DNA from 2 places in the Stenotrophomonas sp. YJH_SMC_12-1 genome. Region 1 is predicted to be linked to the other one. Evidence: riboswitches for the same ligand, from Rfam matches in the RefSeq annotation. Region 1 holds a riboswitch; the other holds the start of a gene.
The links. A riboswitch is a leader RNA that binds a small molecule or an ion and turns the genes downstream of it on or off. The one in region 1 is predicted to bind glycine.
Positions count from the first base shown of each region.

Region 2: another riboswitch for glycine. It lies ahead of gcvP (aminomethyl-transferring glycine dehydrogenase); the one in region 1 lies ahead of AC5P8Y_RS11145 (trimeric intracellular cation channel family protein).

Region 1 is NZ_JCAFUD010000005.1:176,674-181,079, reverse strand. Features, by position in the region: gene AC5P8Y_RS11165 (NAD(P)/FAD-dependent oxidoreductase) at 1-398, shown strand, start outside; gene AC5P8Y_RS11160 (hypothetical protein) at 490-945, opposite strand; gene AC5P8Y_RS11155 (nuclear transport factor 2 family protein) at 951-1,382, opposite strand; gene AC5P8Y_RS11150 (GIY-YIG nuclease family protein) at 1,454-1,729, opposite strand; glycine riboswitch at 1,770-1,859, shown strand; glycine riboswitch at 1,873-1,978, shown strand; gene AC5P8Y_RS11145 (trimeric intracellular cation channel family protein) at 2,061-2,678, shown strand; gene AC5P8Y_RS11140 (3-deoxy-7-phosphoheptulonate synthase) at 2,847-3,920, opposite strand; gene AC5P8Y_RS11135 (hypothetical protein) at 4,216-4,406, opposite strand, start outside.
Region 2 is NZ_JCAFUD010000001.1:540,202-544,607, forward strand. Features, by position in the region: gene AC5P8Y_RS02535 (siderophore-interacting protein) at 1-200, opposite strand, end outside; gene AC5P8Y_RS02540 (multidrug effflux MFS transporter) at 341-1,567, opposite strand; glycine riboswitch at 1,867-1,969, shown strand; gene gcvP (aminomethyl-transferring glycine dehydrogenase) at 2,032-4,406, shown strand, end outside.

The DNA.
Region 1 (4,406 bases):
CGGAGCTGTTCGTGGCCGGTGACCTGGCCGCACTGAGCCAGGCCGACGGCAAGCCGGTACCCGGCGTGGCACCCGCTGCCAAGCAGATGGGCAAATACGTGGCCGAGGTGATCCGCGCACGCCTGCACGGCAAGCCCGAGCCCGGCCCGTTCAAGTACGCCGACTACGGCAACCTGGCCACCATCGGTCGCATGGCCGCGATCGTGCACCTGGGGCGGCTGCAGCTGTCGGGCGTGCTGGCCTGGTGGTTCTGGCTGGCCGCGCACGTGTTCTTCCTGATCGGCTTCCGCAACCGCATCGTAGTGCTGCTGAACTGGGCCGTGGCGTACTGGAGCTACCAGCGCAGCGCGCGCATCATCTTCGGTGATGACCAGGAAGACCGGCGACCCCGGCGGTAGTGCCGGCCGCTGGCCGGCTGCCGCGCGGTCCGTCCCCTCTCCGCAGGAAAGGGCTCTGACTCCGTCAACATCATCCATGCATGGCGTGGATCTACCGCTTCATCGGGCCGCCGGGCACCCGCCGTTTCGACCATGCGCGGCAGAAGTCCTCCTTCCTTGCGGTGTCGGCAATCTGCGCGGCACTCCAGTTGCGGGTAATCCAGATCGTCAGTGCCGTGCTGCTCAGATGCCAGCGCAGCATGTCGTGCCGTGGCTGCCGCCAAAGATGGCGGCGGGCAATCCAGAACGCCTCCCGTTCCACCTCTGGCACCTTCTTCTTCATCGCGTCGTCGTCGAAGAACTGCGCGGCGAAACTCCAGGGATTCATCGGCTGAAATCCTGTTCGCGGTTCACTGCTGCACGCAGCCACACCACTGGGCGCACGGTCTGCTGGCTTCGGCCAACCGCCCACCAGGGCAAGCCCGAGCAGGTACAGCAGGCCAGGCAGCAGTGCGATGCCGGCGGCCAGTACGACGACGGAGACCCATGCCTTACCGGCGGCACGCATCGTGCTCACTTCGCCTTCGGTTTCGGGTACCACAACGCGTTGACGATGACCCAGCGCTGGTCGAAGCGCCCCATGTGGAAGTAATCGACGAACCACGGCGTTTCCAATCGCACCGAGGCGGCATTGCCGGTCACGTCCAGCACCGTGCAGCGGCGGTCCCATTGATCCTTCGGGGTCTTCAACGCGCCCTGCTTCGTCAGCGCGACCAGTTCTTCCTTCGACATGCGGCGCAGGCCCAGCCGCTCGTCGGGCGTATCGCCGAGGACCGCGCGCTTGGCCAGGTCCGGGTGCAGGGAGCGGGCGACGCGCTGCGGGTCGGCCTCCAGCTGGCCGTCGACGTAGTCATGGCAGGTGGCTTCGATGGCCGCGAGGGTGGCCGGGTCGGCAGCGGGACTGGTTGACGCGGAGAGAGCGAACAACAGGGCGACGGTGGACATCCGGGTCTCCAGCGCTGAGGGCTGGGCGATCATCGCATGGCGGCACAGAGGCATCCATGTATGCCATGGATCTACAGGGACCCAGCATCCACCGCCTGCAGCCAGGCCAGCTTGCGTTCCCGCGGCTGCTGCTTGAGCTGCCATTCGGCCCGCGAGGCGGCGGCCCGGTCCGGGTACTCGCGCACGGCCAGCACGCGCAGCGGCGGCCGGGCCCGGGTGTAGCGCGCGCCCTTGCCGGCCTGGTGGGCGGCAAAACGCGCGTCCACGTCGGTGCTGATGCCGGCGTAATAGCTGCCATCGCGACATTCGAGCAGGTACAGGAACCACGGGCGGAGGGACGGGGCCATGCCCGGATTATGCCGTGCTGCACTGCAGCGGATATACTGGCGCCCGAATGCAGGAGAGAGGCGCCGCGCTGGCGCCCGCCGAAGGCGCAGGCTCCCATGATCGCTCAGGCCGGTGGGCTGGAATCCCACCAACCATGCATTCGACTCGCCGAGCTGGAGAGAGGTCACCGGGCATGCCCGGGACGATCCGCCGAAGGGGCACGCGGCCCATGCCGCTGAACTCTCAGGCAAAAGGACAGCGGGAGCGGCACCGGTCATCGTCATCCCGTCATTGCGCAGGCAGTGGCGGTAGTCGCGCATGGCCGGCCCCACCGCGCCCGGAGCCTGCCCAATGCTGCTGTCCATCATCTACCTGATCGCCATTTCCGCCGAAGCCATGACCGGCGCGCTGGCCGCCGGCCGCCGCCGCATGGACCTGTTCGGCGTGGTCATGATCGCCTGCGTCACCGCCCTCGGTGGTGGATCACTGCGCGACATCCTGCTCGGCCACTACCCGCTGGGCTGGGTGAAGCATCCGGAGTACCTGGGCTTCACCGTATGCGCGGCGCTGATCGCCACTTGGGTGGCGCGCTGGATGCACCACTTCCGCCGCACCTTCCTGGTGCTCGATGGCCTGGGCCTGATCGCCTTCACCCTGATCGGCTGCTCGATTGCGCGCGAAGCCGGCCATGCGATGCCGATCGTGCTGATCGCCGGCATGTTGACCGGCGCGTTCGGCGGCGTGCTGCGCGACATCCTCTGCAACGAGGTGCCGCTGATCTTCCAGAAGGAGCTGTACGCGATCATCGCGCTGCTGACCGGCGCGGCCTACCTGTTGCTGCTGCACTGGGGCGTGGCCGACGCCACCGCGATCCTGTGCTGCCTCGGCGGCGGCTTCGCGCTACGCCTGCTGGCGATCCACTACCGCTGGGAAATGCCGAAGTTCGTGTACCACGACGAAGTGCATTGAGGTTCGCGCGGCGGAATCCGCACCACCCCGGCGATGTACCTGGCGCTGTCGCTCATGCGCAGCGCCAGGCGCATCGCCGGTGCAGATGGGCCGGTCTCCAACTCCGACCGGCCCTGATCGCGGCCGCACCCCCGCAGGCGCTGGCCGCCATCCACACACGTGCCGCACTCAAGCGGCTTCGGACACCTTCACGTCGCGACGGGCGCGCACGGCCGCGGCCAGTCGCTCCAGCACCGTCACGGTGGTGTCCCAGTCGATGCAGCCATCGGTGATGCTCTGCCCGTAGACCAGCGGTTGGCCTTCCACCAGTTCCTGGCGACCACCGACCAGATGGCTCTCGATCATCACACCGACGATGCGCTGTTCACCGTCTTCCAACTGAACGGCGATGTCCTCGATCACCTTCGGCTGGTTGTCCGGATTCTTCAGGCTGTTGGCATGGCTGGCGTCGATCATCAGACGAGTCGGCAGCTTGGCCTTGGCCAGCGCCTGGCAGGCCTCGGCGACACTGCCTGCATCGTAGTTCGGCTGCTTGCCGCCGCGCAGGATCACATGGCAATCCGGGTTGCCAGTGGTCGACACGATGGCGGTGCCGCCCTGCTTGGTGACCGACAGGAAGTGATGCGGATTGGAGGCCGCACCCACCGCGTCGGCGGCGATCTTCACGTTGCCATCGGTGCCGTTCTTGAAGCCGACCGGGCACGACAGCCCCGAGGCCAGTTCGCGGTGCACCTGGCTTTCGGTGGTGCGCGCACCAATGGCGCCCCAGGCCACCAGATCGGCGATGTACTGCGGCGAGATCACGTCGAGGAACTCGACACCGGCCGGCAGGCCGAGCTTGTTGATGTCGCGCAGCAGGCCACGGGCAATGCGCAGGCCCTTGTCGATCCTGAAGCTGCCATCCAGGTCCGGGTCGTTGATCAGGCCCTTCCAGCCCACCGTGGTGCGCGGCTTCTCGAAGTACACGCGCATCACGATTTCAAGTTCCCCGGCCAGCGCGTCACGCAGCGGCTTCAGGCGCTGGGCGTACTCGATGGCGGCCTTCGGGTCGTGGATCGAGCATGGGCCAACCACCACCGCCAGGCGGTCGTCACGGCCATGCAGGATCTGGTGCAGGGCCGCGCGCGAGGCGCTGACGGTGTCGGAGGCTTCATCGTCACACGGCAGCATCGCCAGCAGCTGGGCAGGCGGTGTCAGCGGTTCGATGGTGCGGATACGCAGGTCGTCGGTGTGCGGGGGCATTGGGGGAGGTCTCCGGAACGTTGGGGGTCCCCAGCGTGGCGGCATGAAAAAAGCCGCCAGGTTCGCTGGCGGCTTTCGGGAATGCGTCTGAAGCTTTCTTCAGGGTGAGCGCAGTCCTTCCTCCGCCAATGGCTTCGGAAAGTAATACCAGTAAAAGCGGGTGGCGGCTGCGTTCATGGGTTGTATTGATAGCACAGCTTTTGCGCAGTGCAAAATGTTTCATCCGCAACTGGGGACGCGGTTCAGCGAGATGCGCGCCGGCCCTGCCCACGCGGCGGCAACCACGCAACGTCGCTCATTTGCCATGCACTTCCACATCCAGTAGCAGGCCCTCATGGATGTCGGCCCAGCGTTCCAGCACGCGATCCAGTTCCTGCCGGGCCTCGTCCAGCTGCTCGGGGTTGAGCAGGGAACGCGCGGTGTAGAGATCGGAAACCAAGCGCCGCAGGGCCGATTCCTGGATGGCCACCGACGGCCCCTCCAGCC
Region 2 (4,406 bases), on a different contig from region 1:
TACCAGTCTTCACCGCTGGGGACCTGCGGCACCTCCTGGCCGGGCAAGGGGAAGAACACCTTGATGCGCTGGTCAGGGCCTTCGGTCTTCATCCGCGCCACGTCGGCACCGGTGAACACCATGCGGTCAAGGGAAGGGGAAAGAACGCGGCGCTCCTTCAGCGCCACCTCGAACAGGCGGTAGGTCTGCTGCGCAGCCATGGGGAACCTCATGCAACGACATCGGATTGGCTGGCTGTCGTGCATCCACGCACCGGCTGGCTGGAGTGCCCAGCCTAGTCCGGTCGTTCCTCTTCGCAAGCGTTGCGGGCAAAGCGGCCGGCCCTACCCCTGCGCGCTGCTCAATGGCCCGTGCAGGCCGCCTGTGCCGCGCGTTCACGCTGGTGTTCCCAGTACCAGAACACGAAGCCGGCGGCGAAGAACGCGGCCTGCCCCAGCGCCAGGTGCAGCGGGCTGGCACTGAGCAGCGGCGACACCACGCCGGCCACCACCGTGCTGATCATCAGCTGCACGAAGGCCTGCAGCGACGAGGCCAGGCCGCGCTGGTGCGGGTACATGTCCAGCACCGCCAGCGCCAGGATCGGGAAGATCAATGCCATGCCCATGCCGCCCAGGAAGATCGGCAGTACCGCCCATGGCAGCACGAACTGTGGCGACAGCGCCACGTAGCCGACATTCAGCAGCACCGACAGCGCACACAGGCCGAAACCAATGGACACCTGGCGGGTGGGCGTGGTGTGCCCGGCCATGCGCCCGGACAGGAACGAGCCGGTGGTCATGCCGCCGATGGTGGGGATGAACAGCCAGGCAAAACCACCCTCGCCCAGATGCAGGTGCTGCATCACGAACACCGGCGCCGAGGAGATGTACAGGAAAATGCCGCCGAAACCGATGCTGCCGGCCAGCGCCAGGCGCAGAAACCGCGGGTTGAAACCGATGCGCACGTAATCACGCAGCAGCACGCGCGGCGACAACGGCACCCGTGCCTCCACCGGATGGGTTTCCGGCAGGTAGCGTGCAGTGGCCGCCAGCAGGAGCAGCGCAAACACCACCAGGAACCAGAAAATCAGTGGCCAGCCGGCGCCACTGAGCAGGATCCAGCCGCCAATGATCGGTGCGATGGCCGGAGCGATGCCGAACAGCATCGATACCTGGCTCATCAGACGCTGCGCGTCGTGTCCGTGGTACAGGTCGCGGATCACCGCGCGGCCGACGATCATGCCGACGCCTGCTGACAGGCCCTGCAGCGCACGGAACGCCAGCAGCGTGGTCAGGTCGGTGGACAGCGCGCAGCCGACCGAAGCGCCGACGAACACCACCAGGCCACCGAGGATCACCCGCTTGCGGCCCCAGGCATCGGACAGCGGGCCGTGCGCAAGGCTCATCAGGCCGTAGAACAGCAGATACACGCTGATGGTCTGCTGCACCGCCACCTCGTCCACCGCCAGGCGCTGGGCCAGCTGCGGGAACGCCGGGAAGATGGTGTCGATCGAGAACGGACCGAACATGGCCAGGCCGGCGAGCAGCAGGGCCATGCGGCGGGTGGAGGGAGCAACAGCGGCGGTCATGGGAAAGGCGTCCGGCAGGGCCATGCGCGGCACGCACGGCGGGCGCCGGTCCCCTGCAGCAGGGACGGCGCCAGATGAATTCGGGTATCCGCCCATCATAGGTGGGGATTGCACCTGATGCCATGCAGCAGTGCACAAAACGCACGGACGGGCCATCGGCCATTCAGGCGCGGCCTCCAGGACCGAAGGCGGCCGCCGCGCCCGCAACGGGCTATAATCGGCGGGCAACACGGTGGGAGAAGCGGAACACCGCTGCCGAAGGCGCAACGCCCGTAATCGCTCAGGCCCGATACCACCCGTAACACAACTCTGGAGAGACCGGTTCGATCCGGCGCCGAAGGGGCACGAAGCTGCGGTCCGCCGCGCTTTTAAACTCTCAGGCAAAAGGACAGAGGGGCGCCCCGCAGACCGCCGACCGGCGGCTTGTGCCCGTGCGTGTGCCCTTTCCTGACGGATCCTTCGCCATGTCCCAGAACACCCCTTCCCTGCGTGAGCTCGAGCACCACAACGCGTTCGTCGAGCGCCACATCGGCCCCAACGACGCCGAGATCGCGCAGATGCTCGACGTCGTCGGCCACGCGTCGCTGGATGCGATGACCGACGCCATCGTGCCGGCCAAGATCAAGTCGCCGGCACCGCTGGCACTGCCGGAGTCGATGACCGAAGTGCAGGCACTGGCGAAGATCCGTGCGATCGCCGACAAGAACACCGTGCTGCGCAGCTTCATCGGCCAGGGTTACTACGGTACCCACACGCCGAACGTGATCCTGCGCAACATCCTGGAAAACCCGGCGTGGTACACCGCCTACACCCCGTACCAGGCGGAAATCTCGCAGGGCCGCATGGAAGCGCTGATCAACTTCCAGACCCTGTGCGCCGACCTGACCGGCATGGAAATCGCCAACGCCTCGCTGCTGGACGAAGCCACCGCCGCCGCCGAAGCGATGACCCTGGCCAAGCGTTCGGCCAAGTCGAAGTCGGACACCTTCTTCGTGCACGACGCCGTGCACCCGCAGACCCTGGAACTGCTGCGTACCCGCGCCGAGCCCATGGGCATCGTGCTGCGCGTCGGCGCCCCGGCCGAAGCGCTGGAAGCAGAAGCCTTCGGCCTGCTGCTGCAGTATCCGGACACCTTTGGCCAGGTCGGCGACTACAAGGCGCTGGTCGATGCCGTGCACGCACGCGGCGGCCTGGTGGCCGTGGCCACCGACCTGCTGGCCCTGACCCTGCTGGCTGCCCCGGGCGAATGGGGCGCGGACATCGTTGTCGGCAACAGCCAGCGTTTCGGCGTGCCGTTCGGCTTCGGTGGCCCGCACGCCGCCTTCATGGCCTGCCGTGACGCCTACAAGCGCTCGATGCCGGGCCGCCTGATCGGCGTTTCGATCGATGCCCAGGGCAACCCGGCCTACCGCCTGACCCTGCAGACCCGCGAACAGCACATCCGCCGCGAGAAGGCCACCTCCAACATCTGTACCGCGCAGGTGCTGCTGGCGGTGATGGCCTCGATGTACGCCGTTTACCACGGCCCGGAAGGCCTGACCCGCATTGCCCGCCGCACCCATCGACTGGCCTCGATCCTGGCCGCAGCGCTGCGCAATGCCGGCGTGCAGGTCGGTGGCGACTTCTTCGACACCCTGCATGTCACCGGCGTGCATGCCGATGAGATCCACGCCAGCGCCCGTGCCGCCGGTTACAACCTGCGCGCGATCGACAGCGACTCGGTCGGCATCAGCCTGGACGAGACCGCCACCCGTGCCGACGTGGTCGCGCTGGCCGCCGTGTTCGGCGCGCAGGCCGACGTCGAGGCGCTGGATGCCAGCACCGCCGATGCGCTGCCGGCCGGCCTGCTGCGCCAGTCCGCGTTCCTGACCCATCCGGTGTTCAACACCCACCACAGCGAGCACGAACTGCTGCGCTACCTGCGTTCGCTGGCCGACAAGGACCTGGCGATGGACCGCACGATGATCCCGCTGGGCTCGTGCACGATGAAGCTCAACGCCACCGCCGAGATGATCCCGGTGACCTGGCCGGAGTTCTCGCAGATCCATCCGCTGGTGCCGGCCGACCAGGCACTGGGCTACAAGGAACTGATCGACTCGCTGGAAGCGATGCTGGTCGAATGCACCGGCTACGACGCGGTCAGCCTGCAGCCGAACTCCGGCGCACAGGGCGAGTACGCCGGCCTGCTGGCGATCCGGGCATACCACCGCTCGCGCGGCGAAGGCCACCGCGACATCTGCCTGATCCCGGATTCGGCGCACGGCACCAACCCGGCCTCGGCGCAGATGTGCGGCATGAAGGTGGTGGTCACCAAGACCGATGCCAACGGCAACGTCGATGTGGAAGACATCCGCCTCAACGCCGAGAAGTACAGCGACCGCCTGGCCGCGATCATGATGACCTACCCGTCCACGCACGGCGTGTTCGAGGAAGAGGTGGTCGAGATCTGCGAGATCATCCACCAGCACGGCGGCCAGGTGTACACCGACGGCGCCAACATGAACGCCCTGGTCGGCGTGGCCAAGCCCGGCAAGTGGGGTTCGGACGTTTCGCACCTGAACCTGCACAAGACCTTCTGCATCCCGCACGGCGGCGGCGGCCCGGGCGTCGGCCCGTGCGCGGTCAAGGAACACCTGGCCCCGTTCCTGCCGGGCAAGCTGGGTGACAACGGCCCGGTCGGCATGGTCAGCGCCGCCAGCTTCGGCAGCGCCTCGATCCTGCCGATCAGCTGGATGTACATCGCGATGATGGGCCGCGAAGGCCTGCGCAAGGCCACCCAGGTCGCGCAGCTCAACGCCAACTACATCGCCAAGCGCCTGGCCCCGCACTTCAAGACCCT